Regions from separate parts of the Clostridium sulfidigenes genome, predicted to be linked through region 1. Evidence: riboswitches for the same ligand, from Rfam matches in the RefSeq annotation. Region 1 holds a riboswitch; each other region holds the start of a gene.
The links. A riboswitch is a leader RNA that binds a small molecule or an ion and turns the genes downstream of it on or off. The one in region 1 is predicted to bind S-adenosylmethionine.
Positions count from the first base shown of each region.

Region 2: another riboswitch for S-adenosylmethionine. It lies ahead of metK (methionine adenosyltransferase); the one in region 1 lies ahead of ACTNBA_RS12170 (Na+/H+ antiporter NhaC family protein).
Region 3: another riboswitch for S-adenosylmethionine. It lies ahead of ACTNBA_RS06835 (methionine ABC transporter ATP-binding protein); the one in region 1 lies ahead of ACTNBA_RS12170 (Na+/H+ antiporter NhaC family protein).

Region 1 covers NZ_JBQHQR010000010.1:1,651-12,647, forward strand. The annotation lists gene ACTNBA_RS12160 (pyridoxamine 5'-phosphate oxidase family protein) at 1-198, opposite strand, end outside; gene pdxR (MocR-like pyridoxine biosynthesis transcription factor PdxR) at 362-1,780, shown strand; SAM riboswitch class I at 1,994-2,103, shown strand; gene ACTNBA_RS12170 (Na+/H+ antiporter NhaC family protein) at 2,227-3,534, shown strand; gene ACTNBA_RS12175 (class I SAM-dependent methyltransferase) at 3,754-4,515, shown strand; gene ACTNBA_RS12180 (phosphatase PAP2 family protein) at 4,717-5,403, shown strand; gene ACTNBA_RS12185 (CobW family GTP-binding protein) at 5,695-6,606, shown strand; gene ACTNBA_RS12190 (uroporphyrinogen decarboxylase family protein) at 6,623-7,492, shown strand; gene ACTNBA_RS12195 (uroporphyrinogen decarboxylase family protein) at 7,528-8,598, shown strand; gene ACTNBA_RS12200 (cobalamin B12-binding domain-containing protein) at 8,644-9,300, shown strand; gene ACTNBA_RS12205 (methylcobamide:CoM methyltransferase MtbA) at 9,316-10,335, shown strand; gene ACTNBA_RS12210 (ASKHA domain-containing protein) at 10,338-10,997, shown strand, end outside.
Region 2 covers NZ_JBQHQR010000002.1:384,675-395,671, forward strand. The annotation lists gene secA (preprotein translocase subunit SecA) at 1-2,239, opposite strand, end outside; gene hpf (ribosome hibernation-promoting factor, HPF/YfiA family) at 2,493-3,023, opposite strand; gene ACTNBA_RS03770 (hypothetical protein) at 3,576-4,157, shown strand; gene ACTNBA_RS03775 (ComF family protein) at 4,599-5,279, opposite strand; gene ACTNBA_RS03780 (hypothetical protein) at 5,252-6,274, opposite strand; gene recD2 (SF1B family DNA helicase RecD2) at 6,289-8,496, opposite strand; gene metK (methionine adenosyltransferase) at 8,807-9,982, opposite strand; SAM riboswitch class I at 10,080-10,182, opposite strand; tRNA gene ACTNBA_RS03795 (tRNA-Tyr) at 10,416-10,500, opposite strand; tRNA gene ACTNBA_RS03800 (tRNA-Thr) at 10,506-10,580, opposite strand; tRNA gene ACTNBA_RS03805 (tRNA-Val) at 10,622-10,697, opposite strand; tRNA gene ACTNBA_RS03810 (tRNA-Tyr) at 10,703-10,787, opposite strand; tRNA gene ACTNBA_RS03815 (tRNA-Thr) at 10,793-10,867, opposite strand; tRNA gene ACTNBA_RS03820 (tRNA-Val) at 10,910-10,985, opposite strand.
Region 3 covers NZ_JBQHQR010000004.1:253,131-264,127, reverse strand. The annotation lists gene ACTNBA_RS06860 (hypothetical protein) at 1-88, shown strand, start outside; gene ACTNBA_RS06855 (hypothetical protein) at 75-518, shown strand; gene ACTNBA_RS06850 (hypothetical protein) at 530-1,255, shown strand; gene ACTNBA_RS06845 (hypothetical protein) at 1,277-1,720, shown strand; gene ACTNBA_RS06840 (hypothetical protein) at 1,710-2,099, shown strand; SAM riboswitch class I at 2,173-2,303, shown strand; gene ACTNBA_RS06835 (methionine ABC transporter ATP-binding protein) at 2,432-3,391, shown strand; gene ACTNBA_RS06830 (methionine ABC transporter permease) at 3,394-4,044, shown strand; gene ACTNBA_RS06825 (MetQ/NlpA family ABC transporter substrate-binding protein) at 4,093-4,920, shown strand; gene efp (elongation factor P) at 5,223-5,780, shown strand; gene spoIIIAA (stage III sporulation protein AA) at 6,021-6,938, shown strand; gene spoIIIAB (stage III sporulation protein SpoIIIAB) at 6,942-7,460, shown strand; gene spoIIIAC (stage III sporulation protein AC) at 7,476-7,673, shown strand; gene spoIIIAD (stage III sporulation protein AD) at 7,683-8,066, shown strand; gene spoIIIAE (stage III sporulation protein AE) at 8,075-9,229, shown strand; gene spoIIIAF (stage III sporulation protein AF) at 9,245-9,862, shown strand; gene spoIIIAG (stage III sporulation protein AG) at 9,898-10,602, shown strand; gene ACTNBA_RS06780 (SpoIIIAH-like family protein) at 10,645-10,997, shown strand, end outside.

The DNA.
Region 1 (10,997 bases):
TCTATTTATATTATCGATTTTTTGTCCCTTTGGTAGACCATGCATATAAATTTTGTTATTGTAATAAACAAAGTGCATGGCAACCACATATGGATAACCATTCTCATTGATAGTAGCGAATCGTCCGGTATCCGCACGATGAAGGAGCTCATCAATCTGCTCCAACGTTAATTGAAATTTCTTCATTCTATATTGCATAACTTAATTATCCTCCTAATCATGTAAACTTGATTTCTATTCAAGATATATATGTACTTGATATAGAATTAAACATATTATAGCATGGAAGTGAACCTGTTAAAAGTTACACTTATATGATATAATATAGGATACACTTTGGTATAAGGATGGTTATAATTATATGATTTATATTCAAGAAAATTCAAACGATCCAATGTATCTTCAAATTTATAATCAGGTGAAAAAAGATATTGAACAAGGAAATATTGAACATGGAGAACGGCTTCCAGGTATTCGTACACTAGCCCAAACATTAGGTATTGCACGCAATACTGTTAGTCAGGCTTATACCCAGCTTGCAGTGGAGGGATATATTCAAGCAAGACATGGGTCAGGATTTTTTGTTATGGATACTTCAAGTGAATTTACGGAGAAAAATTATGTTCCGCAAGATATAAATGCCTTATCTACCCAAAAATCAGAGCTGAAGAAACCTGTAATTCTATATGATTTTCAGTACGGTACACTTCCTTATGAGCAATTTCCTTTCAAGCTATGGCGAAAATACACATCTCAAGTTCTCCTATCATCGCAAAAGGAAGTAGTTAATCATTATCCAGATAAACAGGGTGATCTGTTTTTAAGAGAAGAAATCGGAAGACACCTGTACAAATCAAGAGGTATGGTTTGTAGTAAGGAACAAATTATCATCGGTTGTGGGCTACAATATTCCTTAAATATTTTGTGCACTCTTCTGCGTAAAGAAAATAACATCATTGCAATGGAGGAACCAGGATATAATGGAGCAAGGGATGTATTTATAAACAACAATTATAATGTGCATGCAATCCCAGCTAGTAAAGATGGACTTATCCTTTCATCAATTCACTGCTCTAATGCATGTGCTGCTTATGTAACACCTTCCCATCAATTCCCTTATGGAACTGTAATGTCAATTGTTCAGCGTAAGGAGCTCCTTAATTGGGCAAATGTTAACGATGCTTATATCATTGAGGATGATTATGACAGCGAACTCAGATATGATGCCAATCCAGTGCCAGCACTTCACTCTTTAGATGCCGAAGATCGTACTATTTATATCGGAACTTTTTCAAAGTCTCTTTCCCCTTCTCTGAGGGTGAACTATATGGTGTTGCCAGTACGCTTGCTAAAGAGGTATCATAGTTTATTCTGTTCTCATAGTTCTCCTGTATCATGGTTAACGCAACGTGTTTTAGCTACATATATGAGAGAGGGAAATTATGAGCGTCATATTCGAAAAATGTGCATCGCCTACAAAAGGTGTCATGATATATTTATGCAGGAAGCGACGAAAATGTTTGGCAAAAAAGTAATATTACATGGTCGTGGGTCAGGGGTGCATTTCGTTTTGGAGTTCCCGGGTGGTGAAGAACAAGATTGGCTTATTAAACAGGCAGAAAAAGTCGGAGTCAAAGTATATTCTATGATTCCATTTTGGAATGATAGGAATGATTGCCCCCGAAACATTATATTTGTAGGATACAGTTTACTGAATGAACAACAGATACGAGAAGGTATCGCATTGCTACACACTGCATGGTTCAATACATTAACATAATGAAAATTCAATGGTGAAATTTCGGAAGACATGGTAGGTAAAATAAAGGTACACTAAATATATAATATGGCAAGGCTGTTATTCATAAATAAATAGAAAAAGAAACTGAGGGTTTATTTGATAAAACATGGATAAAAATGCTTTTGATTAATTATATTGACATAATAATAAACCAATGCTATTCTTATAAAGAATTTAAAAATATAATATAGTATCTTATCAAGAGAGGCAGAGGGACTGGCCCTATGAAGCCCGGCAACCAAAGGTAGTTATTTTAAACTTTATGGTGCTAAATCCAGCAGGATTAACCTGGAAGATAAGAATTGGAAGAACATAACTTCTTGCATTATCTTTTAGGTAAGGCAAGAAGTTTTTTATTTTCAGATGCCTAAGATCACTAAATCTTATACAAAAAATTAAAACATTAATTAACTAAGGAGGAAAAAATGAAAGATAACTTGAAAAAGGGCAGTGCTATTGCTTTGTTACCATTATTTATTTTTATAGCAGTTTTTATGGGGATATCATTAGTTACAAAGGACTTTTATGCTATGCCTGTAACTGTACCATTTTTATTAGCAGCATTAGTAGCATTATTTATGAATAGAAAAGTATCACTAGATAAAAAGTTAGATGTATTTTGCAAGGGAGCAGGAGAACCAAACATCATTTTAATGTGTCTGATATTTATATTGGCAGGGGCTTTTGCAGAGGTTGCTAAAACTATGGGAGCTGTAGAATCTACTGTTAATTTAGGGCTAACATTTTTACCAAGTAACATACTAGTAGCTGGAGTTTTTATAATTGCATGTTTTATAGCAATATCTATAGGTACATCCATGGGAACAATAGTAGCCTTAGTTCCTATAGCTACTGGAATTGCGGCTAAGACAGGTATACCTATAGCTTTAGTGGTTGGAGCTGTTGTTGGTGGATCAATGTTTGGGGACAACCTTTCTATGATTTCTGATACAACTATAGCAGCTACAAGGACTCAAGGCTGTGAGATGAGAGATAAATTTAGAATGAATTTTACAGTTGTATTGCCAGCAGCAATAATAACAACTTTAATATTTACTTTTATAACATTGGGGCAAGATTCTAAGGTAGTAGGGGATTATTCATATAGTTTAGTTAAAGTTTTACCTTATGTAGGAGTATTACTTGCGGCACTTTTAGGGGTTAATGTGCTATTGGTGCTAGTTGGTGGAATCTTATTTGCAGGAAGCATAGGAATATTTACGGGAGCCTTTGATATAATAGGTCTACTGCAGGCCATAGGTAAAGGAATTGGGGGAATGTCTGAGCTTGTAATAATTTCAGTGATAATTGGTGGAATGGTTGAAATTATAAAATTCAATGGAGGAATTGAGTTTATACTAGGATTTATTACAAAAAGAGTTAACAGTAAAATAGGAGCTGAATTTGGAATTGCCACATTAGTTAGTTTAGTTGATATATGTACAGCTAACAACACTATAGCTATAGTTACTGTAGGACCTATAGCTAAAGATATATCTAATCAATATGATATTGAACCTAAAAGAGTAGCGGGTATATTAGATATGTTTTCTTGTGTGTCCCAAGGAATTATTCCTTATGGTGCACAACTTTTATCAGCATCAGCATTAGCTAAATTGTCACCATTTATCATAATGAAATATCTTTATTATCCATATTTAATGGGGATAAGTGCCCTTATAGCAATTGTATTTATACCTTATTTAAAACTAAAAATCAAAGAGAAGCTATAACATTATTCACTTGAAATCATATTTTATTATAAATACTTAGCAAAACAGGAACAGTTTTCTTTAAAGGTTGTTGTTATAATAAGATTAACTTATTAGAACGGGGCAGTTAGAGGTGACATTGAATTATAGTAAGGAATCGAAAATATTATTAGTACAAGGTCATTGTATAGTATGTCCCCAAATAAGTATTTATGATAAATCAAGGAAGAAAGGTGATAAATGATGTTAAGTTATTATGGTAGATTATCTTCAGAAGTATATGATATGGATAAGCCTATAGGGCATTCTTTTGGAGATGTAGAATTTTACATGAATAGATTAGAGTCTTGCAAAGGACCTATTCTTGAACCTGCAACAGGAACGGGGCGTATATTAATTCCGCTTTTAGAAAAAGGATTAAATGTGGATGCATTTGATATTTCAAAAGATATGTTAAATATATGTGAGCATAATTGTAAAGAAAGAGGTTTGAATCCTAAACTTTTTAAAGGTAAGATGGAGTCTTTTTCACAAGATACAAAATATGATGCTATTATAGTGCCAACGGGAACATTCCTTCTACTACATAATAGAGAAGATTCAATAAAAGCATTACAAAACTTTTATAGGCATTTGTCTAATGGTGGTAGACTAATTGTTGATATATTTTTGCAAACAGATATTTCAACAGGTACAGTTTCCACAAAAACTTGGGACTGCACTAATGGAGATATAATCACATTAGAAAATAAAATTGTAGAGGTTGACTATATAAATCAATATACCATTTCCCATGGGAGATATGAAAAGTGGCGTGAAGGGGTACTTTTACAAACTGAATTAGAGCGTTTCCCATTGAGATGGTATGGAGTAGAAGAGTTTAGATTAATACTTGAAAGTATAGGATTTAAAAATATTGTGATTTCTTCAGATTATAAATTTGGTCAGTATCCATCAAATTCTGAGCAAGTCGTTACATTTGAAGCTGTTGCTGTTAAATAGAAGTATCTTAATGTTCCCTCAGACTACGGTCTGAGGGATTTTTCCTTTAGGGAGTGATCAAATACGAAAAAGTAATAGCTTTGTGTAGTAGATATAAAAAATTATATTTAAATTTTTGATTAATTATAAATGTTAACGTAGATAAAAATTTACAAATAATATAATATTAATATATAATATTCTCGTATGAAGGTGAAATTTATGAAATGGTTACTAGAAAAATATAATGTGAAGACTATAAAACCATATTTATGGATATTTTCCATAGGAATAATTAGTATATGCTATTTTTTTATAAATAATTATCAAAATCCCAAATTACATTCCGTATATACAGATATAGATGATTTAATTCCTTTTGTAAGTGTATTCATTATTCCATATATGATGTATATGCCAAATTTAATAATCTCACTTATAATAATGTGTTATTGTGATGAGGAAAGATATTTCATTTCACTTTTGACTTTAAATATAGTTAATTGTATTTGTCTTATAATTTATCTAAATTTTCAAACCTATGTTCCAAGGCCAATAATAATCCATGATGATTTGCTATGCAATTTTGTAAAGTTTATATATAGTAGGGACAACCCCTATAATTGTTTTCCTAGTATTCATGTAGCAGCAACTTTTTCAGTTTTAAAGGGAATAAATAAGCTTAAAAATATGCCAACAAAATATAAGATTGGATTTAATATAGTTGGATGGTTAATTATAATCTCAACTCAATTTGTAAAACAACATGTGATTATAGATTTGTTGGCTGGATTAGTTTTAGTGGAGGCAGTTTATAAGATTATAGAATATTTATATTACAATAAAAACTACCTAAAGGGATTTATTAAAAATAAAAAGAAAGATGATGAAAAGGGTATGGCACAATAACTATGAAGTTGTGATATTGTCCCCTCTCAGGCTTATGTTTGAGAGGGGGCTTTTTATGGTGTCATTTTTCTTGTTCTTTTGTAAACATATTTTTAATTTTGTACTGGATAACCACAATATATCAAAGAAATCCATGTGATTAATTCCCATATTAAAGTTACAACTGGAAATATAATGAAATTTAATGTATAGGTAAATTCAATTAAATGGCAACTTTCTATTTGAAATTCAAATTAGACTGCCTTAAGTGTAAAAGCTATAATTAAGAGTATTGATGTATGGAGGGGAATTATGGGTACTAACATAAATATTATTTCGGGATTTTTAGGGTGTGGAAAGACAACCTTTTTAAATAAAGTAATTCCAAATATGCAAGGAAGCAATGCTTTAATTGAAAACGAATTTGGCAATATTGGCATTGATGGGGATTTAATACAACATAGTCTTCCAATTAAGGAGATTTATTCTGGGTGTATTTGTTGTACTGTTACAGAAAATTTTAATAAAGCCTTAGAAGAGTTAGTCTTAGAGTATAAACCAGATAATATATTTATTGAGCCTTCTGGTGTAGGTAGTTTATCAGATATACTAAAGGTTTGTAATAGAGTTTCCTTAAATTCAACCTTAAATATAAAGATTAGGGATGTTATTACCATTGTAGATGTAGATTCCTTCAATGATTACAGTGAGAACTTTGGAAGTTTTTATTTAGATCAAATAGAAAATGCTCAGATGATTTTTTTAAGTCATTTTGAGAATCTAGTGGATAGTGAAGTTGAAGAGATTATTGGGAAAATAAGTTTAATAAATCCCAAGGCTACAATTTTTAAAGAGCCATGGATTTCTTTATCAGGGGAAGAAATTGTTGAAACAATAAACAGTATGGAATCCTATGAGATTGAGTTAAAGGATAGGCCTGCCTTTTTGGCAGCTAATAAGATGTTTCAAACTTTTTCTATAGATAAGCTAAGGGCTTTTTCAGAGGAAGAAATAGATAAAATATTACTTTCTTTAAATCAACAGGAGGATGGTTTTATTGTAAGAGCTAAGGGAATTGTTCAGCTTTCTACAAAGAAACTGGTTTACTTTGATTATACCCCACACCATTATCATTGGGAGTATTTAGAAACGGTAAAAACTACAAAGGTAACCGTAATTGGCAGTAACTTAGATAAGAAAAAAATAGTAGGAATTTTTTATTAATAAATTAGGGGGTACCATGGGAAAAATAATTGATTATAAATGTACATATGGTAATGAACAGGGAATTAGTAAAGAAATTATTGAAAAAACCAATTTGAAATTTCCTGATGCTTATAAAAATTGGGATAGTATGGTGACACTTGCCAAGGAGCTTAAGGAATACTATAAGGCCAATGTTTGTACACTACCCTTCTGTCATACTGTGGAAGGGGAGGCACTAGGGGGAAAAGTTAATCTTGGGGATGAGAATATAGGACCAAGAGCCAAAGAATATATTTGTACAACCATAGAAGAACTGTTGTCTTTACCTAAAATTGATTTTTCAAAGGGAAGAATTTCCGAAGTATTAAAAGCCTGTAAGTCTTTGAGAGAACAAGGTGAAAATGTGGTTTTAAATGTTTCGGGACCATTTACAATAATGAATGTTTTAATTGAACCAAGAGTTGTTTTCAAAACCTTTAGAAAGAATCCAGAGTTAATTAGGGAAGTTTTTAATAAATTTCAACATGAAATAATTGAATTTATAGAAGAAGCACAAAAAGTAGGGGTGAACATCATTAGCTATGCAGACTCTTCTGGGGGAGTTAATATTCTTGGACCTAAGTTTGCAGAACAAGTAGTGGAAATGTTTACTTATCCTTTATTAAAAACAATGGATAAAATCATAAATGAAGAAATAATAATAGTACTTTGTCCGAAAACTACTTTTTCTTTACTAGGAACAGATAAAGCAGTGTGGAAGGATGTTTCCTTAGGAGGACCTTTAAACTATGAAGAAGGCTTCATAAAGGCTATAGGACTAGCAAAGTTTGTTGGACAAACATGCATGAAAAATAAAGATTTTCAGTTAAAAGATGGGGTTATTAAAACCCTTGAATTACTATAAATAAATAGCACCTTAAAAAAAGGAGATGGTTGTATATGCACAAGGATGATAAAATGACCCCAATTGAAAGGTTAAATGCCTTCATGACAGGAAAACCTATGGACAGAATACTTGCAATGCCTGTAGCTTGCTCTATGTCTGGACTAGCATTAGGAATGACCCACAAAGAGAAAAGAAGTAGTGCGTTAAATGAAGCTAAAGCACAGATAGCTTGTTATGAAAGGTTTGGAAACGATTTATTAGTGGTTGAATATGGATTACATGGTGTAGGTATTGCATTAGGTAGTAAGATGAATGATCCAGAGGAATCTGTACCAGCAATTATGAGTTATGTTTTAGAGGATTTAAATGATATAGATAAACTTGATATGTCAAAGTTAGAATTAAAAAATGATAAACTTTTCCAATTACATATTGAGGCTGCAGAAATATTAATTGATAAGTTAGGAAACGAGGTTCCAACAGGGGTTTTAATATCTGGACCTTTTACTGCAGCAGCAAGTATTTATAAAACAGAAAATTTTTTAAGAGCAACTAGAAAAAATCCCGAAAAAGTACATGAGTTAGTTAAGTTTTGTACAGAAGCATTAAAGATGATATGTAGAGAATTTATAAAACGAGGTGTTCTTATATTGCTATGTGACCCAATTGCTTCAGGAACAATTCTTAATAGAAAACAATATTTAGAATTTGTATTACCTTACACTATAGATTTAATGAAGGATATTCATGAGGCAAAAGGCTTAGTTTGTTACCATATTTGTGGAGACACAACATCAATAGTAGGGGACATGGTAAAGTCCGGTTGCGACATGTTAAGTATAGATAATAGAGTTGATTTAGCTTATACAAAACAAGTAGCAGGGGATAAAGTTCCAATTCTAGGTAATGTAGACCCAGTAGAAGTTCTAATTTTAGGAAGTACACAGGAGGTAGATTCTGCAGTAAAAACTTGCATGCAAAAGGCTTATGATAGTCCTTGTGGCTATATTTTAGCATCGGGTTGCGACCTTTCAGGAAATGTTCCTTTAGAGAATATTGATCAATTTATGGCATCTGCAAGAAAATATGGAAAGTGGCCAATAGATCCGAAAAATTTCATGTAAAAATATTTGTTTGAAAAATTTTGCAATTAAAATGGAGGAATAATAATGACAGCATCTAAGGAACAATTATTAAAAAGATTATCCGATGGCGTATTAGAGATGGAAGAAGAAGAGGTAATAGAAGCCTGTGAGGAATATGTAGAGGCAAAGTATAAAGCCTTTGATGGTATTATGGAAGGACTTGTAGATGGTATGAACCGTGCAAGTCAATTATATGAAGAGGAAGAATATTTCGTAACAGATGTATTACTATGCTCAGATGCAATGTATGAAGGGCTATCAATATTAAGACCTCATCTTCCTATAGAAGAAGAAGGAAATAGCAAGCCAAAGGGAGTTATTGGAGTTGTAGAAGGAGATACCCATGACATAGGAAAGAATTTAGTAAAAATTATGATGGAAACTGCTGGTTTTGAAATGATTGATTTAGGAAGGGATGTTTCGCTTAAAAGTTTTGTAGACAAAGCTAAAGAAGTTAACGCTTCTTTTGTATGCATGTCAACCTTAATGACAACAACTATGTCAGGAATGGGAAAAGTTATTGAATTATTAAAGGAAGCAGGAATTAGAGATCAAGTTAAAGTCCTTATAGGTGGAGGACCAATTTCTCAAAAATTTGCAGATACCATTGGTGCAGATGGGTACAGTTCCAATGCTGTGGAGGCAGTAAAATTAGCAAAAAAAATGCTTAATATAGCTTAGAAAGAAGGATGTAATATGATATCTCCAAGAGAACGATTAAATATGGTTTTCAACAGAGAACAGGTTGATAGAGTTCCATGTATTTGTCCTGGTGGCATGATGAACATGGTTACAACAGAAGTAATTGAAGACCTTGGAATAGATTTTTCAAAGGCTCATAGTAATGCGGAAACTATGGCTGATTTGGCTACTGCAGTATATGAAAAGGGCTGTTTTGAAAATTATGGAGTTCCTTTTTGTATGACCATTGAGTCTGAAGAGTTTGGAGCAACGGTGAATATGGGGTCAAACATATATGAACCTCATGTTGTGGAGTATGCGATAGATTCAGTAAAGGAATGGACGAAACTCCATGAGATTAATTTTCAGGAGGGAAGAACTAAAGTAGTTATTGATGCAATTAAATTATTAAAAGCAAAGGGAAGTAATGTTCCTATAATAGGGAATTTAACAGGGCCAATAAGCACTGCTAGTTCTGTTATGGAACCTGTAGTATTTTATAAAGAGCTGAGAAAAAATAATGAAGAAGCTCATAAATATGTTGATTATGTTACCGATCAATTAATTTTATTTGCAAAGAAACAAATAGAAGCAGGGGCAGATATAATTGCTATTTCTGACCCTAGTGGAACTGGTGAAATTTTAGGACCAAAGTTATTTGAAGAATTTGCTGTAAAATATATCAATAAGCTAGTGGATGCTATTCAAGAAGTACAGGGAAAAACTATTGTGCACATATGTGGCCAAATGAAAAATGTGTATAAAGAGGTAAATAAAATAAAAAGTGATGTTCTAAGCTTTGACTCTATTGTTAGTATGAGTGAGGCACGAAAGAATTTAGGAGATAGATTACTTATGGGTAATGTAAGTACCTATACAATTGAATTTGGAGAGCCTAAGAAAGTTTCAGAGTTGACTAAGAAATGTGTTAAAGATGGAGTGAACATAATTTCACCTGCCTGTGGACTTGGAATGAAATCTCCTCTTACAAATGTCAAAGCAATCCTTGAGACTTTAAAAAAGGAGATGCTATAGAAATGCCTAAGATTTTTATTAAACAGTTAGGTAAGGACTTTGAGTATATTCCAAAGAAAAACTTACTACAGCTTTTATTAGAAAATGATATTTTTGTAGACAATCCTTGTAATGGAAATGGTTCTTGTGGGAAATGTAAGGTCAGGGTGTTGGAAGGAAATCTTCCTCCACTTTCGCCAACGGAAAGAAAGCTATTGAAAGAAGATGAAATAAATGCAGACATAAGACTTTCCTGCTTGGTAGTACCAAAAGAAGATATTACAATTGAAATTCTGCAAAAGGAAAGAAAGCATAAAATACTTACTAATGGGTATGTACCTGAATTTGAGTTTAATCCTACAATTTCTAAAAAAATCTTTGAAATAAAAATGCCTACTTTAGAAACTCAAAGTCCTTTTGAAGATTCTTTATGTGAGGCCCTTGGGTCTAAAAAGGTCAACTGGAAGTTACTAAGGGACTATGAAAGCAGCTATGGAACTGTAACTGGAGTATTTAATGACAGCGAGTTAATTGCCCTTGAAGCAGGGGATACAACTGAGTTTCTTTATGGTGTTGCCATTGATATCGGAACTACAACGGTGGTTGCAGCATTAATTGATATGAACAATGGTGAGGAATTAGCTACAGCTTCAAGAATTAATCCCCAAAAGAAGTTTGGGCTA
Region 2 (10,997 bases), on a different contig from region 1:
GATCTTGTTGCTTATATGCTCTAAGTCCTATACCTTGTTTTAAGTGATCCATACTATCAATATGATCCATCCACTTAGAATCAACTATCTTAAGCAGGATAACTCTTTCAATTTCTCTCATTTGCTCTTCGCCAAATTCTACTTCTTTTTCAGCATATAATTCTATTGCTTTATCTAGTAATAATTCTACAATCTCATTATTAGATAACTTAGCAATTTCATCTACTGTAACAGTATCTTTAGGTAGATATATATCTTCCATGTATTTTACTAATTTATTTAATTCATCTTCAAAAGTATCATCTACACCACTAATATGAGTATTAACTGAACTTTCTATAACATCCTGTATCATTGTTTGTATTTGATCTTTTATATTAGCTCCCATAAGAACTTCTTGTCTTTGTTTATAAATAATTTCTCTTTGTTTATTCATTACGTCGTCATATTTAACAACATTCTTTCTAACGTCAAAGTTATTTCCTTCAACTTTTCTTTGTGCACTTTCTATAGCACCACTAACCATTTTACTCTCAATGGCATCTTCTTCTTGAAGCCCTAATTTATCAATCATACCTCCAAGTCTCTCAGAACCAAATATTCTCATTAAATCATCTTCAAGACAAATATAGAATCTAGATTCACCTGGGTCACCTTGACGACCAGAACGTCCTCTTAATTGGTTATCTATACGTCTTGATTCATGTCTTTCTGTACCTAATATCTTTAAGCCTCCAAGTTCTACTACTCCTTCTCCAAGTTTGATATCAGTACCTCTACCAGCCATGTTAGTAGCAATAGTTACAGCACCCTTTTGTCCAGCTAATGCTACAATTTCTGCTTCTCTTTCATGGTACTTAGCATTTAATACTTGGTGTGGTATTCCTTTTTTCTTAAGCATAGCTGAAATTACTTCAGACTTATCTATACTTACTGTACCAACTAAAACTGGCTGACCTTTTTTATGAGTTTCTGCTATCTCATCTACTAAACACTTATATTTTCCTTTAATAGTCTTATAAACAACATCTGGATTGTCTACTCTTGCTATTGGCATATGGGTTGGTATTACTATTACATCAAGACCATAAATCTCTCTAAATTCAGCTTCTTCAGTTTCAGCAGTACCAGTCATACCTGCAAGCTTAGTATACATTCTAAAGTAGTTTTGGAATGTAATAGTTGCAAGGGTTTTAGATTCTTTTTCAACCTTAACTCCCTCTTTTGCTTCTATAGCTTGATGTAATCCATCACTATATCTTCTACCTTCCATAAGTCTTCCCGTAAAGTCATCAACAATAACTACTTCTCCATCTTTTACTATATAGTCCTTTTCATTCTTCATTATGTGGTTTGCCTTTAACGCTTGAACTAAATGGTGTTGAATATCCATATTTTCAGGATCTGCATAATTTTCTAAATGGAAGTATTTTTCTGCCTTTGCTATACCTTCATCAGTAAGTATAACGGAATTTCTCTTTTCATCTATTAAATAATCTTCTTCTAATAATCCTTTAACGAAAAAGTCCGCAATTCTGTAAAAATCAGTAGACTTATCTCCTTGACCTGATATTATAAGTGGAGTTCTAGCTTCATCTATAAGTATTGAGTCAACCTCATCCACAATAACATAGTTTAATTCTCTTTGAACCTTTTCTTCTTTATAAACTACCATGTTATCTCTTAGGTAGTCGAACCCAAATTCATTATTAGTACCATAAGTAATATCACAATTATACATTTGTTGTTTTTCTATCTGCGTTTGACCATGAATTATAACTCCTACTGTAAGACCTAAAAATTCATGAACTCTTCCCATTTCATCTCTATCTCTCTTAGCAAGATAGTCATTAACTGTGATTATGTGCACACCTTTACCAGCTAAGGCATTTAAATAAGAAGGAAGAGTGGCAACTAAAGTTTTACCTTCTCCTGTTCTCATCTCTGAAATTCTGCCTTGGTGTAATACAACTCCACCTATAATCTGAACATCATAATGTCTAAGACCAAGAACTCTTTTAGATGCTTCTCTAACTACTGCAAAAGCTTCTGGAAGAATATCATCTAAAGTCTCACCTTTTTTTAATCTGACTTTAAATTCTTCTGTCTTTTGTCTTAATTCTTCATCACTTAATTTTTCTATAGTCTCTTCAAGTGAATTAACCTTTTTAACTATTGGCATAATTCTTTTTATTTCTCTTTCACTGTAGGTACCAAATATCTTATTAAATATTTTCATCTAAAATCATCCTCACTCTTTCTATCTAAGGTTTGTTAGCTATAATCATCACATAAATACTAATTAAGATTATATCAGTTATTCTTTCTCACTTCAACTTTATACCTATAATTTTCATCCAAAATAAGTAAATTAATGCTCAATTTTAACATAGAATTAATAATTTCTGTTACTATAAAAAACTCTATAGCTAATGCCATAGAGTTTTTATTAATATAATAAGTATATTTTTAACTTTTCTTTAAAATTAAATTTAGAAATCTTGTTCAATTAAACCATAATTTCCATCTTTTCTTTTATAAACAACATTTACTTCCTCTGTATCGCCATTCATAAATACGTAGAAATCATGTCCTAAAAGTTCCATTTGTAACACTGCTTCTTCTTGACTCATAGGTTTTATAGCAAATCTTTTAGTCTTTACTATCCTTGGCTCTTTTTCTTCATCATAGTCAGCATATCGTTCTATATTATTAAATCTTAAAGAATTGTCATAATTTCTTCTTTCAAGCTTAGTTTTTTGTTTTCTTATTTGACCTTCAAGCTTGTCAATTACAGTATCTATTGCATTATACATATCTCCATTTCTTACTTCTGCTCTTAATAATGCACTGTTAAACGGAATTATTACTTCAATTTTGTGTATATTCTTCTCCACACTTAGTGTAGCTGTAGCATTTTCATTATTTACAAAGAATTTATCCAATTTTGATAACTTCTTTTCTACTGCAGCTCTAAGCCCTTCAGTAACCTCGATATTTCTTCCTATAACTCTAACTTTCATAATTCCAGCTCCCCTCATATTAAAAAGGATTATTGTGATTCCTTTTAATATTTCTATTTTGTAATTATATTTTAAGCTTTACTATAAATACTTGCAAGAAGACTTTACTTAATATTCTGAAAAGTTTTCTTTCTAGCCTTTTCTAGCTTACTTTTCCTTCACTCTACGACTTATATCGCCCTTACATAGTATATGATTTTTTTCATATTTTATGTTATAATAAAACTACATGTGCTGGATATAACATATCAAATAACTAATTGTTACATAATTTATTAATAACATCTAAAATCACATCTTATAATTAACCACAAATAAATTTTCAATTTTAAATAAATAAATAAATAAAAGGCAGTCTAAAAGATTGCTCATTAGTATCATAAAATATAAAGTAATATTCAAAAATAACTTTTTACCACAAAAACTAGAATTTAATTTCCCGTATTTTATAATGATAATTTTATTCTAACCTTTTCGATTTCTACTTATATACTTAAATGTTTAAAATTATATATTATAATAAAATATTCATTATATGTAATGGAGGCTAATATGAAAAAGATTAATGAACTAATAAAAAATATCTCTCTTACTCTTTTGTTTGTTATGCCAATTATAATTATAGTTATAAAAAGTAATGGAATTACACTTATGAATAACTTATATATATATGCATATCTAGCAGTCTATATATGTATAGCAACTATATATGTAAAAATAAAAAGAGATAAAAATGTATTAAAATTTACGCTTATACTAGTAACTATTTATTCAATAGCTGTTCTTCATAATTATATCGGTACATATGAAATAAATAAATTACAAAACAAGAATACAATAATAGTTAATCATTTTTATGATAGCTTTCTTGGTGGCGATCCTGATGAAACAAATTCCAAATTTTATAAAAGAGTATTTTTTCTCTTTAAAAAGGATTTGAATGCACCTACACTTCATGGTAATTATTCTATATATCAAGAAGATGAATATATAGTAATAGCAGGTGACGCTGCTAAAAATTTTATTGACTCATATAAAACTTCTGAGGATAATAGTTATTTTAAAAATACATTTAAAAATAGCAATTTCGAAATTCTTCCAAATAACCTTATAAAAATAAATTTAATTTATTGATGGTGTTCTAGAACCTATTATATAAGATATAGTTGGTCATAAAAAAAGTTCTGAGATTACTCATAAGATTTACACCCATATAAATAAAGAAAACACTAAGAAAGATCTTCAAAATTATAGGATAAGTGTACCTAAATAGAGGTGATTTATGATTTCTAGGTCGGGAATTCTTAAAAAATATAAAAAAAGTGCAGGTCCGTAAACCTGCAAACCCTTAAAAACAGGGCACTTTATGTCGTTTGACCTGGTCTTTGACCCCACACTCGCCTACTGGAGCTTTTGCTACCCAGAATTACCCTCTCACTACTAACCCTCTCGCATTATAATACGGTAGGACTTACTTCTAAGCCGCACCATGCTCATTAAACATTTTATTTAACTTACGTGGATCGTTTCGCCTGCGACTGGCATCGACTTTCAACCACAAACCCGACTCTTATATTATACTCTACTTTTCGCCACTGTCAATATAAAAACTTCATTGGCCTTTATTTCCTTAATAGCTTTTGCTGCATAAAAAGCTGTAGCTCCAGATGTGATTACATCATCAATAATGAGTACTCTCTTTCCTTCTATTTCTTTTTTATTTTTAACTATAAAAGAACCTTTTATATTTTCCCATCTTTTTATATTGTCTAATCCAATTTGATCTGCACTATCACTTGCTTTATAAAGCAATTCCTTGTAAGGAATTTTACAATTTTTACTTATATATTTACAAAGTACTTCACATTGATTAAAACCTCTATTTTTTAAAGCAGATTTACTACTTGGAATAAAGGTTAATATATCTATCTTATCCTTTAAATTTTCTAATATAAAATCACTCATATAACCTGCTAATATTTTTCCTGCTAAAAAACTCTTATTGTATTTAAGTTTTAAAATCAATTTCTTCAATTCATAGCCGTAGAATCCTAAGGAATAGCTTATAAATTCCTCATCTTGGTGAGTTATTGAGGACTCTAGATTAATTATATTAATGCTCTTTTTACATTTTTCACAAATATAATCCTTATCTTCATATTCATCACATATTATGCATTTATCATCTATTCCATATATAGTGGACAATATATTATCTACTATCTGTTTTATAATTTCAAAACTCCCTCTTCCCAAGCTCTTTTATTTAACTCCCTTAAAATATTTTTACATCTATCCATATCCTCAGTTTCACTATTGCAAAGAAAAATAACCTCTTCTCGCTCTGCCATAGATCTTCTATTTATCTTACTAGATATATAAACCAAATCCTTATAATTAAAGTTATCATTATCTGCAAAAAAAATCATAATATTCAAAGGATGCACTCCATAATAGTTCTCATTATAATTATTAGTAACCAATATACCATACTCTGCTAGTAAAAATTTAGACAGTTCCTTCTTGTCACTCTCTCCTGTTATATCTTTAAATATATTTTTTGTAAGCTTATGGTCTATATTAGAAAGATAATTATAAACCTTATGAGTTCTCTCATCATCTGGAGTATATATTAAAACCTTCTTATTAGTATTTATTGACCACTCTAGGTATTCATATACGCTCATAGGTATTTCTTCTTCTATATTTACTCTAGTTACCATAACCCTAGGTTCAGCAATAGGAACTTGTTTATCTTTTCTTAAATTATATAATATTAACTCATTATGAAAAATTGGTTCCGTGGAATAACTAATCATAGTTCCATAGTTATTACATAGATACTCCATTAGCTTATTTATAGATTCATTGCTATATATAGGCCTAGAATTTATTTCATCATATATAATAAAGTCAAATTTCTCCTTTAAGTATAAGGCTCTGCTGTGGGTACATATATTAACTTTACCTGTATATGCTATATCATTCTCACCTTCAATAGAATTTATAAAAATTTTATTAATCAATCCTAATATCTTTACCTCTTCTATATCTGTATTTATTATATATAATATCTTTTTACTTTCTTTAAAACACCAGTTAAATACCTTATTAAAAATTTGTTTTTTATTATTTAATGCAGAAATTATATTTATTTTATGCAACTTCTTTTTAGCACCATCTAATATGGTATCTTCTATAGATTTCTTTGATGCCTCCACTATCTCTCTATTGGTTTTTATAAATGACATAAAATCGCTCCTACCTACATATGAATTATCTCTCTTATTCTCCATTTAAGTCCTGAATATCTCTCAAAACTTCTATTGTTATCTTTCATAAATTCAACCACTTTAGAATTACCTACCAATACAACTAACTTCTTAGCCCTGGTTATTCCAGTGTAAAGCAAATTTCTGTTCATCAGTAGCGGTGGTCCCATAAACATAGGCATAATAACTACAGGAAATTCACTTCCTTGGCTCTTATGGATAGTAACTGCATAAGCTAAAGTTATTTCATCTAAGTCGCTTTCCTCATATTCTACGATTTTATCATCTTCAAAGCATACAGTAATCTTATCCTCATCCTCACTAATTTCTGTTATATACCCAACATCTCCATTAAATACACCCTTACCTTCTTCACTGGAATTATTTTTGCTCCACTTTAGAGTATAGTTATTTTTAATTTGCATAACCTTATCTCCTACTCTAAAAATCATATCTTTAATCTCAACTTCATCCTTATCTTTACTTTTAGGATTTAACACTTGCTGAAGTTGTATATTTAAATTATCTATTCCCATAATTCCCTTACGCATAGGTGATAATACCTGTATATCTCTAACACTATCCCATTCCACATTAAACTTAGGAAGTCTCGTTTTCACTAATCCAATGATTTTTTCTAACATCACTTCACTATCTGCAGCTCTTTCAAGATAGAAATCACTATTTTTGGTATTTAAAATAGGCATCTTGCCTTCATTTATTAAGTGGGCATTTTGTACTATCATACTTTCTTGACCTTGTCTAAATATCTCATTAAGTCTTACAACTTTTACTGCATCGCTTTCTATGATATCCCTAAGAACATTTCCTGGTCCCACTGATGGTAGCTGATCCACATCTCCTACTATTATTAGTCTAGTTCCCACTTGCATTGCTTTTAAAAGAGCATTCATAAGACTTATATCTACCATAGAGGCTTCATCCACTATTAAAACATCACACTCTATGGCAGATGTTTCATTTTCTATTTCATCTACCTCTTCTTCACTATAGCTTCCTATTTCCAAAAGTCTATGGATAGTTTTTGCTTCTCTACCTGTAGCTTCAGCCATCCTTTTTGCTGCTCTTCCTGTAGGTGCAGCCATAAATACCTTAAGTCCTAAACTCTCAAAAATACTTACAATACAATTTATAATTGTTGTCTTTCCTGTTCCGGGTCCCCCTGTTATAACCTCTATTCCATTAAAAAAAGCACCCTCTATAGCTTCTTTTTGAGAATTGGCTAATTTAATATTTGCTTTACTTTCAAAGTCATTAATTTTCTCATTTACATTTAAACTTAACTTATCATAATTAGTAGTGGCTAGTTCTACTATTTTACGTGTTACAGACATCTCTAGATAAAGATAGGACATACTATATACCGCATCTATATTATCTACTACCTCTACCTTAATCTTTCCATCAATTATCAGCTCATAAACTCCTTCATCAAATTTCTCACTGTTTATCTCCAGAAGTTTCATTCCCTTATCCCTTAATCTATCCATAGGTATAAAGGTATTTCCTATAGTACAAAATTCATTAATTATATATATAACTCCACTTTTTATTCTAAATAGAGAGTCCTTCTCTATGCCCAAGCTCTTAGCTATGGAATCCGCTGTTCTAAACCCAATTCCACTTATGTATTCTGTTAATATATATGGATTATCCTTAACTATATTTATGCAGTTAACTCCAAACTTCTTGTAAATCTTCATGGCCATATTAACAGTTATGCCGTAACTTTGAAAGAAAATAATAATATCCTTAGTAACCCTCTGCTCTAAATAAGATTTCATAATGGTATTTATTCTCTTTTTACCTATGCCAGGAATCTCTTCAAGCTTTTCTATATTACTATCTAATATTTTTATTGTATCTTCTCCAAAAAATTCTACTATTTTTTTTGCTGTAACCTTTCCTATACCTTCAATGACTCCACTAGCTAAATATTTTTCGATGCCACTAGTAGTTGTAGGTATTATTTCATGTATGCTTTCTATTTTAAACTGCTTACCAAACTTAGGATGAACAGTCCACTCCCCTTGAACACTATATTCTTGGGATTCATTTATAAATGGTATTGTGCCAACAATGGTGACAACTTCCTTATCACACCTTAGTTTACATATTGTATACCCATTATCATCATTTCTAAATACAACTGTTTCAACTATCCCTTCAATGGTTATCATAAAATCTCTCCTAATACCTATTATTATCTATCTATAACTATTATTATACCAAATTATATCTCATATATATTAACAATATAATAAGATTTAGTAATATGACTCAGTTTAAAGTAAAAATAATTATCCTTGTTAAACCTCATACACCATATACACTTAATTATAACCTTTTAAACCAAACTCCACTCAGTACCTTCGCTGAGTAAATGATTCATTCCAAATCATAGATTTGGATTATCTACTTAAAAAATCCACACTAACAAATCATATTGTTAATGTGGATTCTTATTGGTAAATATATATCTTTAATTACTTATATATATTTCTTTATTTCTTCAACCTTATTTAATTGCTCCCATGGTAGGTTCAAGTCATTTCTTCCAAAGTGACCATAAGCAGCAGTTTGTTTATATATAGGTCTTCTTAAATCTAATTCTTTTATAATAGATGATGGTCTTAAGTCAAAAACTTTATTAACTATATCTACTATCTTATCTTCTGAAAGTTTTCCAGTTCCAAAAGTATCAATTTGTATAGATACTGGTCTAGCAACACCAATAGCATATGCAAGTTGTATTTCTAGCTTATCAGCAACACCAGCAGCTACTAGGTTTTTAGCTACCCATCTTGATGCATAAGCAGCAGATCTATCTACCTTTGTTGGGTCTTTTCCTGAGAAAGCTCCACCACCATGTCTACCAGATCCACCATAGGTATCTACTATTATTTTTCTACCTGTAAGACCTGAGTCTCCTTGAGGTCCACCAATAACAAATCTACCTGTAGGATTTATATAGTATTTTGTGCTTGCATCTAATAAATCAGCAGGTACTATCGGAGCTATAACATGCTCTTTTAAATCCTTCTCGATTTGTTCTCTTGTAACATCTGGACAATGCTGAGTTGAAATTACTATAGTATCTATTCTAACTGGCTTATTGTCTTCATACTCTACAGTTACTTGAGTTTTTCCATCTGGTCTTAAGTAAGATAAAGTTCCATTTTTTCTTACTTCTGCTAGTCTTCTTGATAATTTATGAGCCATAGATATTGGAAGAGGCATATATTCTTCAGTTTCATTTGTAGCAAATCCGAACATCATACCTTGGTCTCCAGCACCCGTAGCCTCATCATTGTTCATTTGACCTGCTTTACTTTCTAAAGCTTCATCAACTCCCATAGCAATATCACCTGATTGCTCATCTATAGATGTTAATACTGAGCATGTATTGCAATCAAATCCATATTTTGCTCTATTGTATCCAATCTCTTCAACTGTATTTCTAACAACCTTTTGGAAGTCTACATAGCAGTTTGTACTTATTTCTCCCATTACAAGAACCATTCCTGTAGTAGTTGCAGTTTCACAAGCTACCCTAGCATTGGGATCTTTTTCTAATATGGCATCTAGTATTGAATCAGATATCTGATCACACATTTTATCTGGATGTCCTTCAGTTACTGATTCTGACGTAAATAATCTTCTCATTGAATTTTCCTCCTTAAGTATTTAAATATTACCGACACTTAAAATTAAAACCTCTTCTTATCAGACAAGAAGAGGTTAGTATATTTCAAACTAAACTTTCTTATCTTGCAGAAAATACTGCAGGAATTGGCACCATTGCTTTTAATAGCCGGTTGCTGGGTTTCATTGGGCCTTTGTCCCTCCACCACTCTTGATAAGAGTTATATTATTAATTTATACATAGATAATAGCATAGGGAAATTTAACTGTCAACACACTTATCTATTAATATAAATAATTAATATTTACCATTATAATAACTTTCTATATGCCATTAAATATATTTTAAACTTAATAAAAAGATTTATTCAATTATTATAAAATACTTATTCAATTCTTATTTTATATTTTATTAAAAATAAAATAAGACACTAAGTAAACTTAGTGTCTTATATGGTGGAGGAGGACGGATTCGAACCATCGAAACGAAACGTAACAGATTTACAGTCTGCCCCCTTTGGCCACTCGGGAACTCCTCCATTTATGGAGCTGGCAATAGGAATCGAACCTACAACCTGCTGATTACAAATCAGCTGCTCTACCGTTGAGCCATGCCAGCATATTATATAATTTTGAAATTTAATGAATTATAATTCATTATGGTGGTCGCAACAGGGATCGAACCTGTGACCCCCTGCTTGTAAGGCAGGTGCTCTCCCAGCTGAGCTATGCGACCTTATATGGTGGAGGAGGACGGATTCGAACCATCGAAACGAAACGTAACAGATTTACAGTCTGCCCCCTTTGGCCACTCGGGAACTCCTCCACTTATGGAGCTGGCAATAGGAATCGAACCTACAACCTGCTGATTACAAATCAGCTGCTCTACCGTTGAGCCATGCCAGCATATTATATAATTTGTGCAGTTTAATGAATTTAAATTCACTATGGTGGTCGCAACAGGGATCGAACCTGTGACCCCCTGCTTGTAAGGCAGGTGCTCTCCCAGCTGAGCTATGCGACCTTATATGGTGGA
Region 3 (10,997 bases), on a different contig from region 1:
TAAAGTTAGGCAAAATGGTAAGGTTCTATTCATTAAAATAGTTACGAATAAAGGAATTAGTGGAGAGAGAGCAATTGGTAAAATATAAAACAGGGTTAAGCAAGTATAGAAAAATTCATAGGGGATGGATATTAACTTATGTGGTAATTGTAGGAATGATTATTTCCCTAACTATATGTTATTCTATGAAATCCTTTATAAATAGAAATTCTTATATTAAAAATTATGTGGAATATAACTTGAAAGAAAATAAGGACCATAGCTATAAGGAGCACTTAATAGCTAGTTTTAATAGTTATGTACTAGATAATATAGAAACTATAAATGCAGATACTCCAGATAAATACTTTGAAAGGAAGGCTGGTGAAAAACTAATCACCTATGATAATAGTTATATAACCTATGATTTAAGTAATAAGTATTTTCAAATCAATGGATTAAATAGAGTTTATAGGTTCGTTATAGATATTAATGGTAGCAAAATTAAATATATTTTTAAGGGGAATTTAGTACAGTAGAAGGGAGAGTTATGAAGAAAAGGTGTACGATTGAAATAAGTGAAGAAGAAATAAAGTTTGTAAAAGAAAAGATTAAAGATTTAAAAAAGGATAAGAATTTTTACTGCACATATTGCTGTAAGAAAAATTATAAAGACACTGATGTAGCAGTTGAGGAAAATTTAAGAAAGCTTAATTTGGACATAATTTTAGAGGGAGAAGAGATATTTGTACATAATATTTTTGTGCCTAAAGTAAATAAAAATAAACTAGATTTAATTGTTAAAAATCAAGTAATAAAAATTTTTTATGATATAGAAAATATAATATTTAACTATGAAATTATTAGGAATAAAAGAGGAAAATTAGAGGTAGCCATATACTGCATAAATGTAAAGGATTCACTTTTAATGAATCGAGAATTGTTTTTAGGAGCAAATATAAACTTTGTAATACCTATACAACAGTTATATACAAATAAATACAACAAAAAGATAAAAAATGGAGAATTCACTTTAATAATATATAAAAATAAGTATGTTTATATCATTGAAGTAGAAAATGGAACTATAAGAGCAAATAGAGTTATAAATGGAAGTAAAGAAAATGTAAATATAGAAATCTTAGCATTTTTGAGAGAGATTAGTGGAGAAGAACATAATAATAAGGGAATTTACATCATTACAAATGAGAAAAGGGAAAAGGTTAAGATTGCTAATTTATATGAGATGAAAAGGAGTTTTCCTGTAAATTCTTAATTTATGAAAGGGAGGGAGACAATGAAAGAAGGATATTATCCTCAATGGTATATAGAGAGTTTAAGGTATATCTATAAGAAAAATATAATAAGGACTTTGATATATTTCTCTATATTATTTATAATTATTTCCATGGGAATATTAGGGAATCATTATAAGAGATTAAATATTGTAGGTAAAGTGCAATATAACAAAAACATAGAATTAAATAATGACAGAAAAAGTATTACAACCTTTGCATATAACTATATTTATGAAATAATTTCAAAGGAAGAGCTTGAGATAAATTCTATGAATATAGATGATAATAATATAGGATTTAATATAAAGATTAAAGATAAGGAAGATTATTCAATGTGTATTAAAATTTTAGAAGAAAAGTTTTCAATAGTTGAAGTTTCATCTATTCTTCAAGAGAAGGAAGAGCTATATTTTACAGCTAAGGTAAAGATTAATGGATACTAGAAAATATAAGTTAATTAATATTACTATAGTTATAGCAACTATAATACTCTTAATAGCCTATGGTAAAACACAAATAAATTTAAATAATGCTAAAAATCATAGAAATTTAGTTGTAAGTAACCTTGTAGAAGAAAATAAAAAGGAAGAGTTTAAACTTGGAGAATTTTTAAATAGATTAAGAAGTTATAATGATATTTCTTTAAATAACATTGTTGTTTATGACTCTTGGGGTGAAGTAACTATCAAGTGTAAGGGGGATTTTACTACTTTTAAAAATTTACTTAGTGATTTAGGTAAGATGGATGAAATAAAAGAAATTAACTCTTTGGTGGTGGAAGAAGATATTTGCACCTTTATTCTTGTATTCAAAAAAATCTAAAAATTTTAGTATTTTTATGTTGACTATTTATTTATTGTTATGTATAATTAGTGCCAAGGTAAAAGTAAATATTGTCTTATCACGAGTGGTGGAGGGACTGGCCCTTTGAAACCCAGCAACCTGTGTATATATATTGAATCATATATCTTTATATGTGCGTCATGGTGCTAAATCCTGCAGCTTTTTTGAGCTGGAAGATAAGAGAATGAATTGGCATGCATGAAGTTTTATGCACTAGAGATTTATTCTCTAGTGCTTTTATTTTTACCCAAAATAATTAAATCTAGATTTAAAGTAAATAGGATATCTACAGTAAAGGACGGTGCTAGATGATGATAGAGGTATCACATATCAATAAGAGCTTTGAGAGTTTAAAAGTTCTAAAGAATGTATCATTTACCATAGAAGAGGGACAAGTATATGGAATCATAGGTCACAGTGGAGCTGGAAAATCTACCATGTTAAGATGTATAAATGGACTAGAAGGTTATGATGAAGGTAGTTTGAAAGTTATGGGAAAAGAAGTTTCCTCTATGACAGAAAGAGATATTAGAGAGTTTAGAAAAAATGTTGGAATGATATTTCAAAATTTTAACTTACTTAAAAGGTCTAATGTATATAATAATGTTGCATTACCATTACAACTATGGGGATATGATAAAGAGTATATAGAAAAAAAGGTAGAAGAATTGTTGAAAATTGTTGGATTATCCCACAAGATAAAGTCTATGCCTAAAGAGTTAAGTGGTGGAGAAAAGCAAAGAGTAGCAATTGCAAGAGCTTTAGCTTTAGAACCTAAAATATTACTCTGTGATGAAGCAACCTCAGCACTGGATCCTAAAACTACAAAGGATATATTAGAGCTGTTATCTAAAATTAATAAAGAAATGGGGATTACCATAGTAATGGTTACCCATCAGATGGAAGTAGTAAAGTCTATATGCCAGCGAATAGTGCTTGTAGAAGGTGGAGAAGTTAAAGCTGAAGGAAATGTAGATGAACTGTTCTTAAGACCAGGATATTCTCTAAGAAAATTCTTAGGAGAAGAAGAAGAAATTTTATTTCAAGATGGAGTCAATATTAAGATATATTTTCCGGCAAATAAAAGTGAAAATTCATTTATAACCAACATGGCTAGAGATTTGAATGTAAATTTTTCTATTGTGTGGGGCAAGTTAGAAAGATTTAGAGAAAATGTATTGGGATCATTAGTCATAAGAGTTGATGAACAGTGGAAGGAAGTTGTTACTAGTTACTTAGAAAAGAATAAATTCCAATGGGAGGTGTTATAGTTATGACAGCAGAAGCAATTATAGGGATCCTTAGTAGTGCACTAATAGAAACTTTAATAATGGTAGTGATATCTACGATCTTTGCAGTAATTATTGGTATGGTTTTAGCCATAGCTTTAATACTAACAACCAAAGAAGGTCCAATGGAAAATAAATATATATATAAAATATTAGATGGGGTTATAAATATTTTAAGAAGTTTACCTTTCGTAATATTGATGGTGGTAGTAGTTCCTGTTACTAGAGTTATTGTAGGTAAATCCATAGGAACTACAGCGGCCATAGTACCTTTGACTATAGCTGCAGCTCCTTTTGTTGCAAGAATTATTGAAACTTCTTTAAAAGAAGTAGATAAAGGAGTTATAGAAGCAGCTCAATCCTTAGGAGCTACTAAGACTCAAATAATATTTAAAATAATGATAAAAGAAGCATTACCATCTATTGCGTCAGGTCTTACTTTAACTATTATAAGCATTATAGGCTATTCTGCCATGGCTGGATCTATTGGTGGAGGCGGTCTTGGAGCAGCAGCTATAACCTATGGATATAATAGATTTAATACTCCAATTATGATATTTACAGTGGTAGTTTTAATTATATTTGTTCAACTTATTCAAAGCTTAGGAAACTACATATATAAGAAACTAAGCTAGTATTCAAAATTTAAGTTTAGAAATTTATAATCAAGGAGGAATATATACATGAAAAAATCAGTAAAGAAATTATTAAGTTTAACGTTAACATTAGCTTTAGGGGTGACTTTAGTAGGCTGTGGTTCTAAGGGAAAAGCAGGCTCAGAGGCTAAGGGTGAAGATAAGGTTATAGCTATAGGAGTATCTCCAGAGCCTCATAAAGCTATAGTGGAAAATGCTATAAAGCCACTATTGGAGAATGAAGGATATAAAGTAGAAGTAGTAGAGTTTTCAGATTATGTACTACCTAATACTGCCCTTGAAGAAGGTGAAATAGATGCAAATTATTTTCAGCATGTACCTTTTTTAGAAGCTACAGTAAAGGAAAAATCTTATGATCTTTCTTATACAACAAAGGTACACCTAGAACCAATGGGAGTATATTCAGAAAAATTAGATGATATAGGGGCTATTAAAGATGGTGCGGAAATAGCAATTCCTAATGATCCATCTAATGGAGCAAGAGCTTTAAAACTTTTAGCTAAAAATGGAGTAATTGAAATTTCAGAGGGGGATCTAGTAACTGCAAAAGATATTACATCAAATCCGAAAAATGTTAAGATTACAGAGCTAGATGCAGAACAGTTACCAAGGGTTCTAAAAGATGTAGAATTAGCAGTAATAAATACTAATTATGCTTTAGAGGGAGGACTTAACCCTTTGAAAGATGCCTTAGTAATTGAAGGCACAGATAGTCCATATGCTAATATCATTGCTGTTAGAACTGAAGATAAAGAAAAGGATAAAATAAAAGCTTTAACAAAGGCAGCCACTTCTGAAGAAGTAAAAAAATACATCGAAGATAATTATAAAGGAGCTATTATTCCTGGGTTTTAAATCTATTAAAATGTATATAATAGATATGAATATATGGATATAATATGTATTTTTAATAATATATTTAAACTTTTATTGCAAGTTTCTTAATATGAAGGTATAATTTGTTTGCAAAGAATACATAGTTTTGATAAAATATCATTGTTAATGTAAATGTAAGTAATTATAATTATTAAATTAGGTAATTAATTTATTACTAAAATTTAGTATGCATATTAATAACTACATAAGGTATTAAAGTGCTTTAAATAGGTTATAATAATTTTATTAACAAAGGCTATTATATATTGGGAGGTTACATTATGATATCAGCTGGAGATTTAAGAAAAGGAACAACTTTTGAAGATGGTGGACAAGTTTACACTGTTGTAGAATTTTTACATGTTAAACCAGGTAAGGGTGCTGCCTTCGTTAGAACTAAATTAAAAAATGCTATAACTGGAGCGGTTACAGAAACAACTTTCAACCCAACTGCTAAATTCCAAGAAGCAGTAATAGAGAGAAAAGAAATGCAGTATCTTTATTCTGATGGAGAGTTATACTACTTCATGGATCAAGAAACTTTCGAGCAAATTCCTTTAAACTACGATAAAGTAGAAGAAGCTATAAAGTTCTTAAAAGAAAACATGTTTGCAATAATTAAATTCTACAAGGGTGAAGCTTTCTCAGTAGAAGCTCCAAACTTCGTTGAATTATTAATTACAAACACTGAACCAGCAGTTAAAGGAAATACTGCAACTAACGTGTTAAAACCAGCTACAGTAGAAACAGGGGCAATAGTTCCAGTTCCTCTATTTGTAAATGAAGGAGACACAATTAGAGTTGATACTAGATCAGGAGAATATATGGAAAGAGTTTAGTCCATATTGAGCTAGCTTTCATAATTGAAGGCTAGTTTTTATTTGCTCTATGAATACATATTTAATAGGTTGCAGAGATATATGAAAACATACTGTTTTTAATAAGTGCTTCCTATAATGAAATATTATATTTCATTATAGGAAGCACTTATTTTTTTGCAAAAAATAAAAAAATAAAAATATTATAGTAATAATTATCTATGAAAGGTAATAACAATTAAGTAAGAAAGGGTGAGTTGCATGATTACTAAAGATGTTTTGGATATACTATCTCCTTCTATTAGAACTGAAGTTATAAACTATGACCATGGTGGAAAACTACAAGAAATTAGATTAAAAGTTAACAAACCGCTTATATTTATAAGCAATAATAAGGAGATAAGAACAAGTTATAATACAAAACTAGAGGACATAAAGATAATTATTCAAAAGATAAGTAGCTACTCCATATACGCCTTTGAGGAAGAAATCAAACAAGGATATATAACTATTCAAGGTGGTCACAGAGTTGGAATTTGTGGTACCTGTGTTTTAGAAGAAAACTCTCTTAAGACTATAAAACACATATCTTCAATTAATATACGTATTGCTAGAGAGGTAAAGGGATGTAGTGATGGAATCTTACCTTTTATTATTAAAGATAATTCTATATTAAACACTATAATAATATCTCCACCTAAATGTGGGAAAACAACTATATTAAGAGATTTATCAAGGGAGATATCTAATGGATTATCAAGATATGGGTTAAGTGGCAAAAATGTAGCTATTATTGATGAAAGAAGTGAAATTGGAGCATGTTATAGAGGGGTTCCTCAAATGGATGTAGGCATTAGGACAGATATATTGGATAACTGCCCGAAAAGTCAAGGAATAATCATGGCCATTAGAAGTATGGCTCCTCATCTTATAGTATGTGACGAAATAGGTACCTATAAAGATATGGAGAGTATTGTGGCAGCATTAAATTCAGGTGTAAATGTAATAACGACTATCCACGGATTTAGTGAAAAGGATCTCTATAATAGACCAGTATTCAAAGAAATTTTAGAAAATAAAGTTTTTCAAAGAGCTGTAATTTTAAGTAATAAGTGTGGCATTGCAACCATAGAATATATATATGATTTTACAAAAGGTGAGAAAGTAAGGGGGTGGTAATAAATGATAAAAGTAATAGGGTTTATTCTTATAGTAGTTTCATCTACTATTTTAGGATTTTCTTATGGAGAAAAATTTAAAAAAAGAGTTAGGGAGTTAAAGGAATTTCAGCGAGGAGTATATGTATTAAAGAATGAAATAAATTTTACCCATGCATTACTTCCAGATGCTCTTAATAAGGTCTATGAAAAATGTGAAGAACCCATAGCTGGAATTTTTAAGGAGGCGTCAGAATTAATTATTAGCAGCGAAGAATGTGATGTAAATAGTTGTTTTATTCATAGCCTAGATAAAAGAGTGGACAAATTATCCTTAACTAAAGATGACCTAGACATATTTTTAGATTTTACTAAAAGCCTAGGTGAGATGGATATAGAAGGACATAATGATATGTTTGCACTAACTCTAGAAAATTTGGGAAAAGCAATTAAGAATGCCGAATATAACATTGATAAAAACGTGAAGATGTATAGATACCTAGGGTTTTCCTTCGGTGCCATGATAGGAATTATTTTAATGTAAGGAGGCGTGTGGATTTTGTTAGATATAAGTATAATAGTGAAAATTGGTATAGTAGGAATTGTAATGATAGTTTTAGATAAGGTTTTAGATAGTGGAGGGAAAAAGGAATATGCAGTTATTAGTAATTTAGCAGGAATAGTAATAATACTAATATTAGTGATTAGTTTGGTTTCAAAGCTATTCAATGCAATACAAACTTTATTTTACTTTTAGGAGGAAACTATGGATATTATCAAAATAGTATCCTTTGCACTAATAACTCTTCTTATTGTGATAATGGTAAAAAGGGAAAGACCAGATATTGCACTTTTAATTAGCTTAATAGCAGGCATAATAGTATTTATGTTTTTAGTTAGCAAGCTAACTATAATAGTAAATTTCCTTCAAACCTTATCTAATAAAGCTAATATAGACATAGTGTACTTGGATACAGTATTTAAAATTTTAGGTATTGCATATTTATCATCCTTTTGTAGTGAAATTTGCAGGGATGCTGGTGAGAGTAGTATTGCATCAAAGGTTGAATTTGCTGGTAAAATATTAATTCTTACTCTTGCAATACCAATACTAATGGCTGTAATGCAAACAATATTAAAGATAATGTAGGTGTAAATATGAAGAAAAGTATATTTGTTTTAATAGTTATGATCATATTTTTAATTCCTATAAAAGCTTATGGTAATGATGAAGTAAATATAGATGATGAGCAAATGAGCAAAATAAATGGACTATATGATTATATAAGTAATCTGGATACTGGAACTGAATTACTAAAGGATATGTCGCCTAAGGAATTTGTACAAAGTTATATGAAAGATGGACAAGGCTCCTTAGAAAGAAAAGAAATATTAAAGATGGCTTTGGGATATTTATTTAAAGAAATAGTAGTATCTTTTAAAATAATAGGACAACTTATCATAATAGCTATAGTCTGTGCATTATTAAATAATCTTCAAAATGCCTTTAGCAATGAAAAGTTGTGTAATGTAGCATATTTTGCTTGCTTCTCAGTGATGATTATACTGATTGCTCGAGGATTTTATATAGGAGTGGAATTAACCCAACAGGTTATAAATAGTATAAGTGATTTTATGGTAGCGCTAATGCCGGTGCTTATAATGTTACTGGCAAGTGTAGGAAGTGTAAGTCAAGCTGTGGTAATGGACCCAATTATTATGGGTGTATGCACCTTAGGAACTAAGCTTTATTCTTCTATAATCATACCTATAATTTGTATGAGTTTTGTCCTAGACTTTGTAAATAACATATCTAATGAATATAACGTTAAGAATTTGACTAGTTTACTTAAAAAGTTTGCTCTATGGGTTCAAGGTATTTTTCTAACAATTTTCGTTGGTATTATAACAATTAGGGGAATTGTAGGAAATAGTTTTGATGTGGTGACCACAAAAACAGCTAAATTTGCCATGGACAGTTTTATACCTGTAGTAGGTAAAACTTTATCTGATGCCTTTGCAACAGTAGCCAGCTACACCTTACTTTTGAAAAACTCAGTTAGTCTATTAGGGGTAGTAATTCTTATATCTATAATTTTACTTCCTATAATAAAGATTTTTGTTATGGGATTCATGTATAAACTAACTTCTGCATTATTACAACCAGTAAGTGATAATAAAGTAACTAATATTATAGATGCTGCAGGAGGATCTTTGATGCTACTTGGTTCTTGCATTATATGTGTCAGTGTAATGTTTTTTATAATGATTACTATAATAGCTGCTACAGGTAAGGGATTTATTCTAATGTAGATATTAGATTAATTTATGTTAAAAGTAGGTGATGGAATGATAGAAGCTTTAGGAAAGTGGATAATAACCATATGTGTGGCAATATTTTTTTCTACAGCAGTACAAATGATATTACCAGATAATTCATTAAAAAAGTATTGTAATTTTGTTCTTGGATTAATTGTTTTTGTAGTTATATTAAGTCCTATTTTAAAAATATTTAATGAAGAGCTACAAGTGAACAAAATAATTGAAGAATCTGCAGACTTAGTATTCAATGATAAAGGTGAGAGAAATTATGAAGAATATAGACAGGCTAATATAAATAGTACATTAGAAAGGTTTAAAAACAATTTAGAAAAACAATGTGTAGCTGATTTAGAGAAAAATTTTAAGGGAGATCGGTATAGTGCCAAGGTAAATGCAGCTTATGACAATGAAAACAGCATTTTTCTTATTGAAAGAATTGAGATAGGAATTAATGATGGTTCAGTGGAAAGGGTAAAAAAGGTACAAATCGGTGATGAGTCAGTTCAAGTAGACAATCAAGATTCTTCAACAGATAAAAAATCAATGGAGGTTAGAAATTTTATTAGCTCTACTTACGATATAGATGAGGAAAATATATATGTATACAAACTTAATAATAATTAAACATAAATTTTATATAGAAGTTTGGGGGGATAAAAGTGTCAAATAATCTTAAAAAAATATTTGAAGATATTTTTAAGGGAAAAGGAGGTGAAAGCAAACAGCAAGATAAAGATTCTAAAACTACTATAGGAGAAAGTGGTAAAAAGACCAAGGTGATAAATTCTAATCTATTAACAAATTTAGCCATAGTATTTTTAGTTGGAGTTTTATTATTAATAGTAGGAAGTATGTTTACAAAGGACAATAGTCCAAAGGGAAGTGACAGTGGAACTGCTAATGTAGTGGCAATAGGTGGTGATGAAATACAAAAGAATACAGATACTACATCTTCAGCTGTAGATAAGGCTTATAAGGAGAAGATGCAACAAGAATTAATTAGTTTATTAGAGAAAATAGAAGGTGTAGGTAAAGTCCATTCTATGATTTACTTTGAAAGTGGACAAGAACAGGTACCAGTATTTAATGAAGAAACTTCAACTAGTGTTACTAGTGAAAAGGACAATGGTGGGGGACAAAGGGAGATAACACAAGAAAATGGTGGGAGTACAGTAGTTATGGAAAATAAGGAAAATCAACAACAACCCTTTATAACAAAAACTTATAATCCTACCATTACAGGTATTTGTGTAGTAGCTGAAGGAGCTGGGGATTCAGTGACAGAATTAAGGATACGTCAAGCTGTAATTAAATTATTTGGTCTTTCAGATGATAAAGTACAGGTATATCCTATGAAAAAGTAGCATATAAATGTGATATAAATAAAAAATTCGGGGGGAACTATAATGAATAAAAAACAAACTATAATTATTTCTTCACTAGTAGTATTAATTTTATTTGCAGGTTATTTAGCGACTCAAGTAAATGGACCACTTTATGTAAGTGATACAAAGGGAAATGATGGAACTACAATTAGTGCATCAACTAATGCAAATTATTTTACAGAAGCAAGATTACAACGTGATAACAATGCCACTAAAACTCTTCAAACTTTAAAGGTTTTATTAGATGATGAAAATACTCCACAAGATCAAAAGGCAAAGGCTGCTGATGAATATAAGAATTTAGCTCTTCAATCTGATAAAGAAGTTAAAATTGAATTAGCGCTTAAAGCTCAAGGATTTGAAGAAGCTCTTTG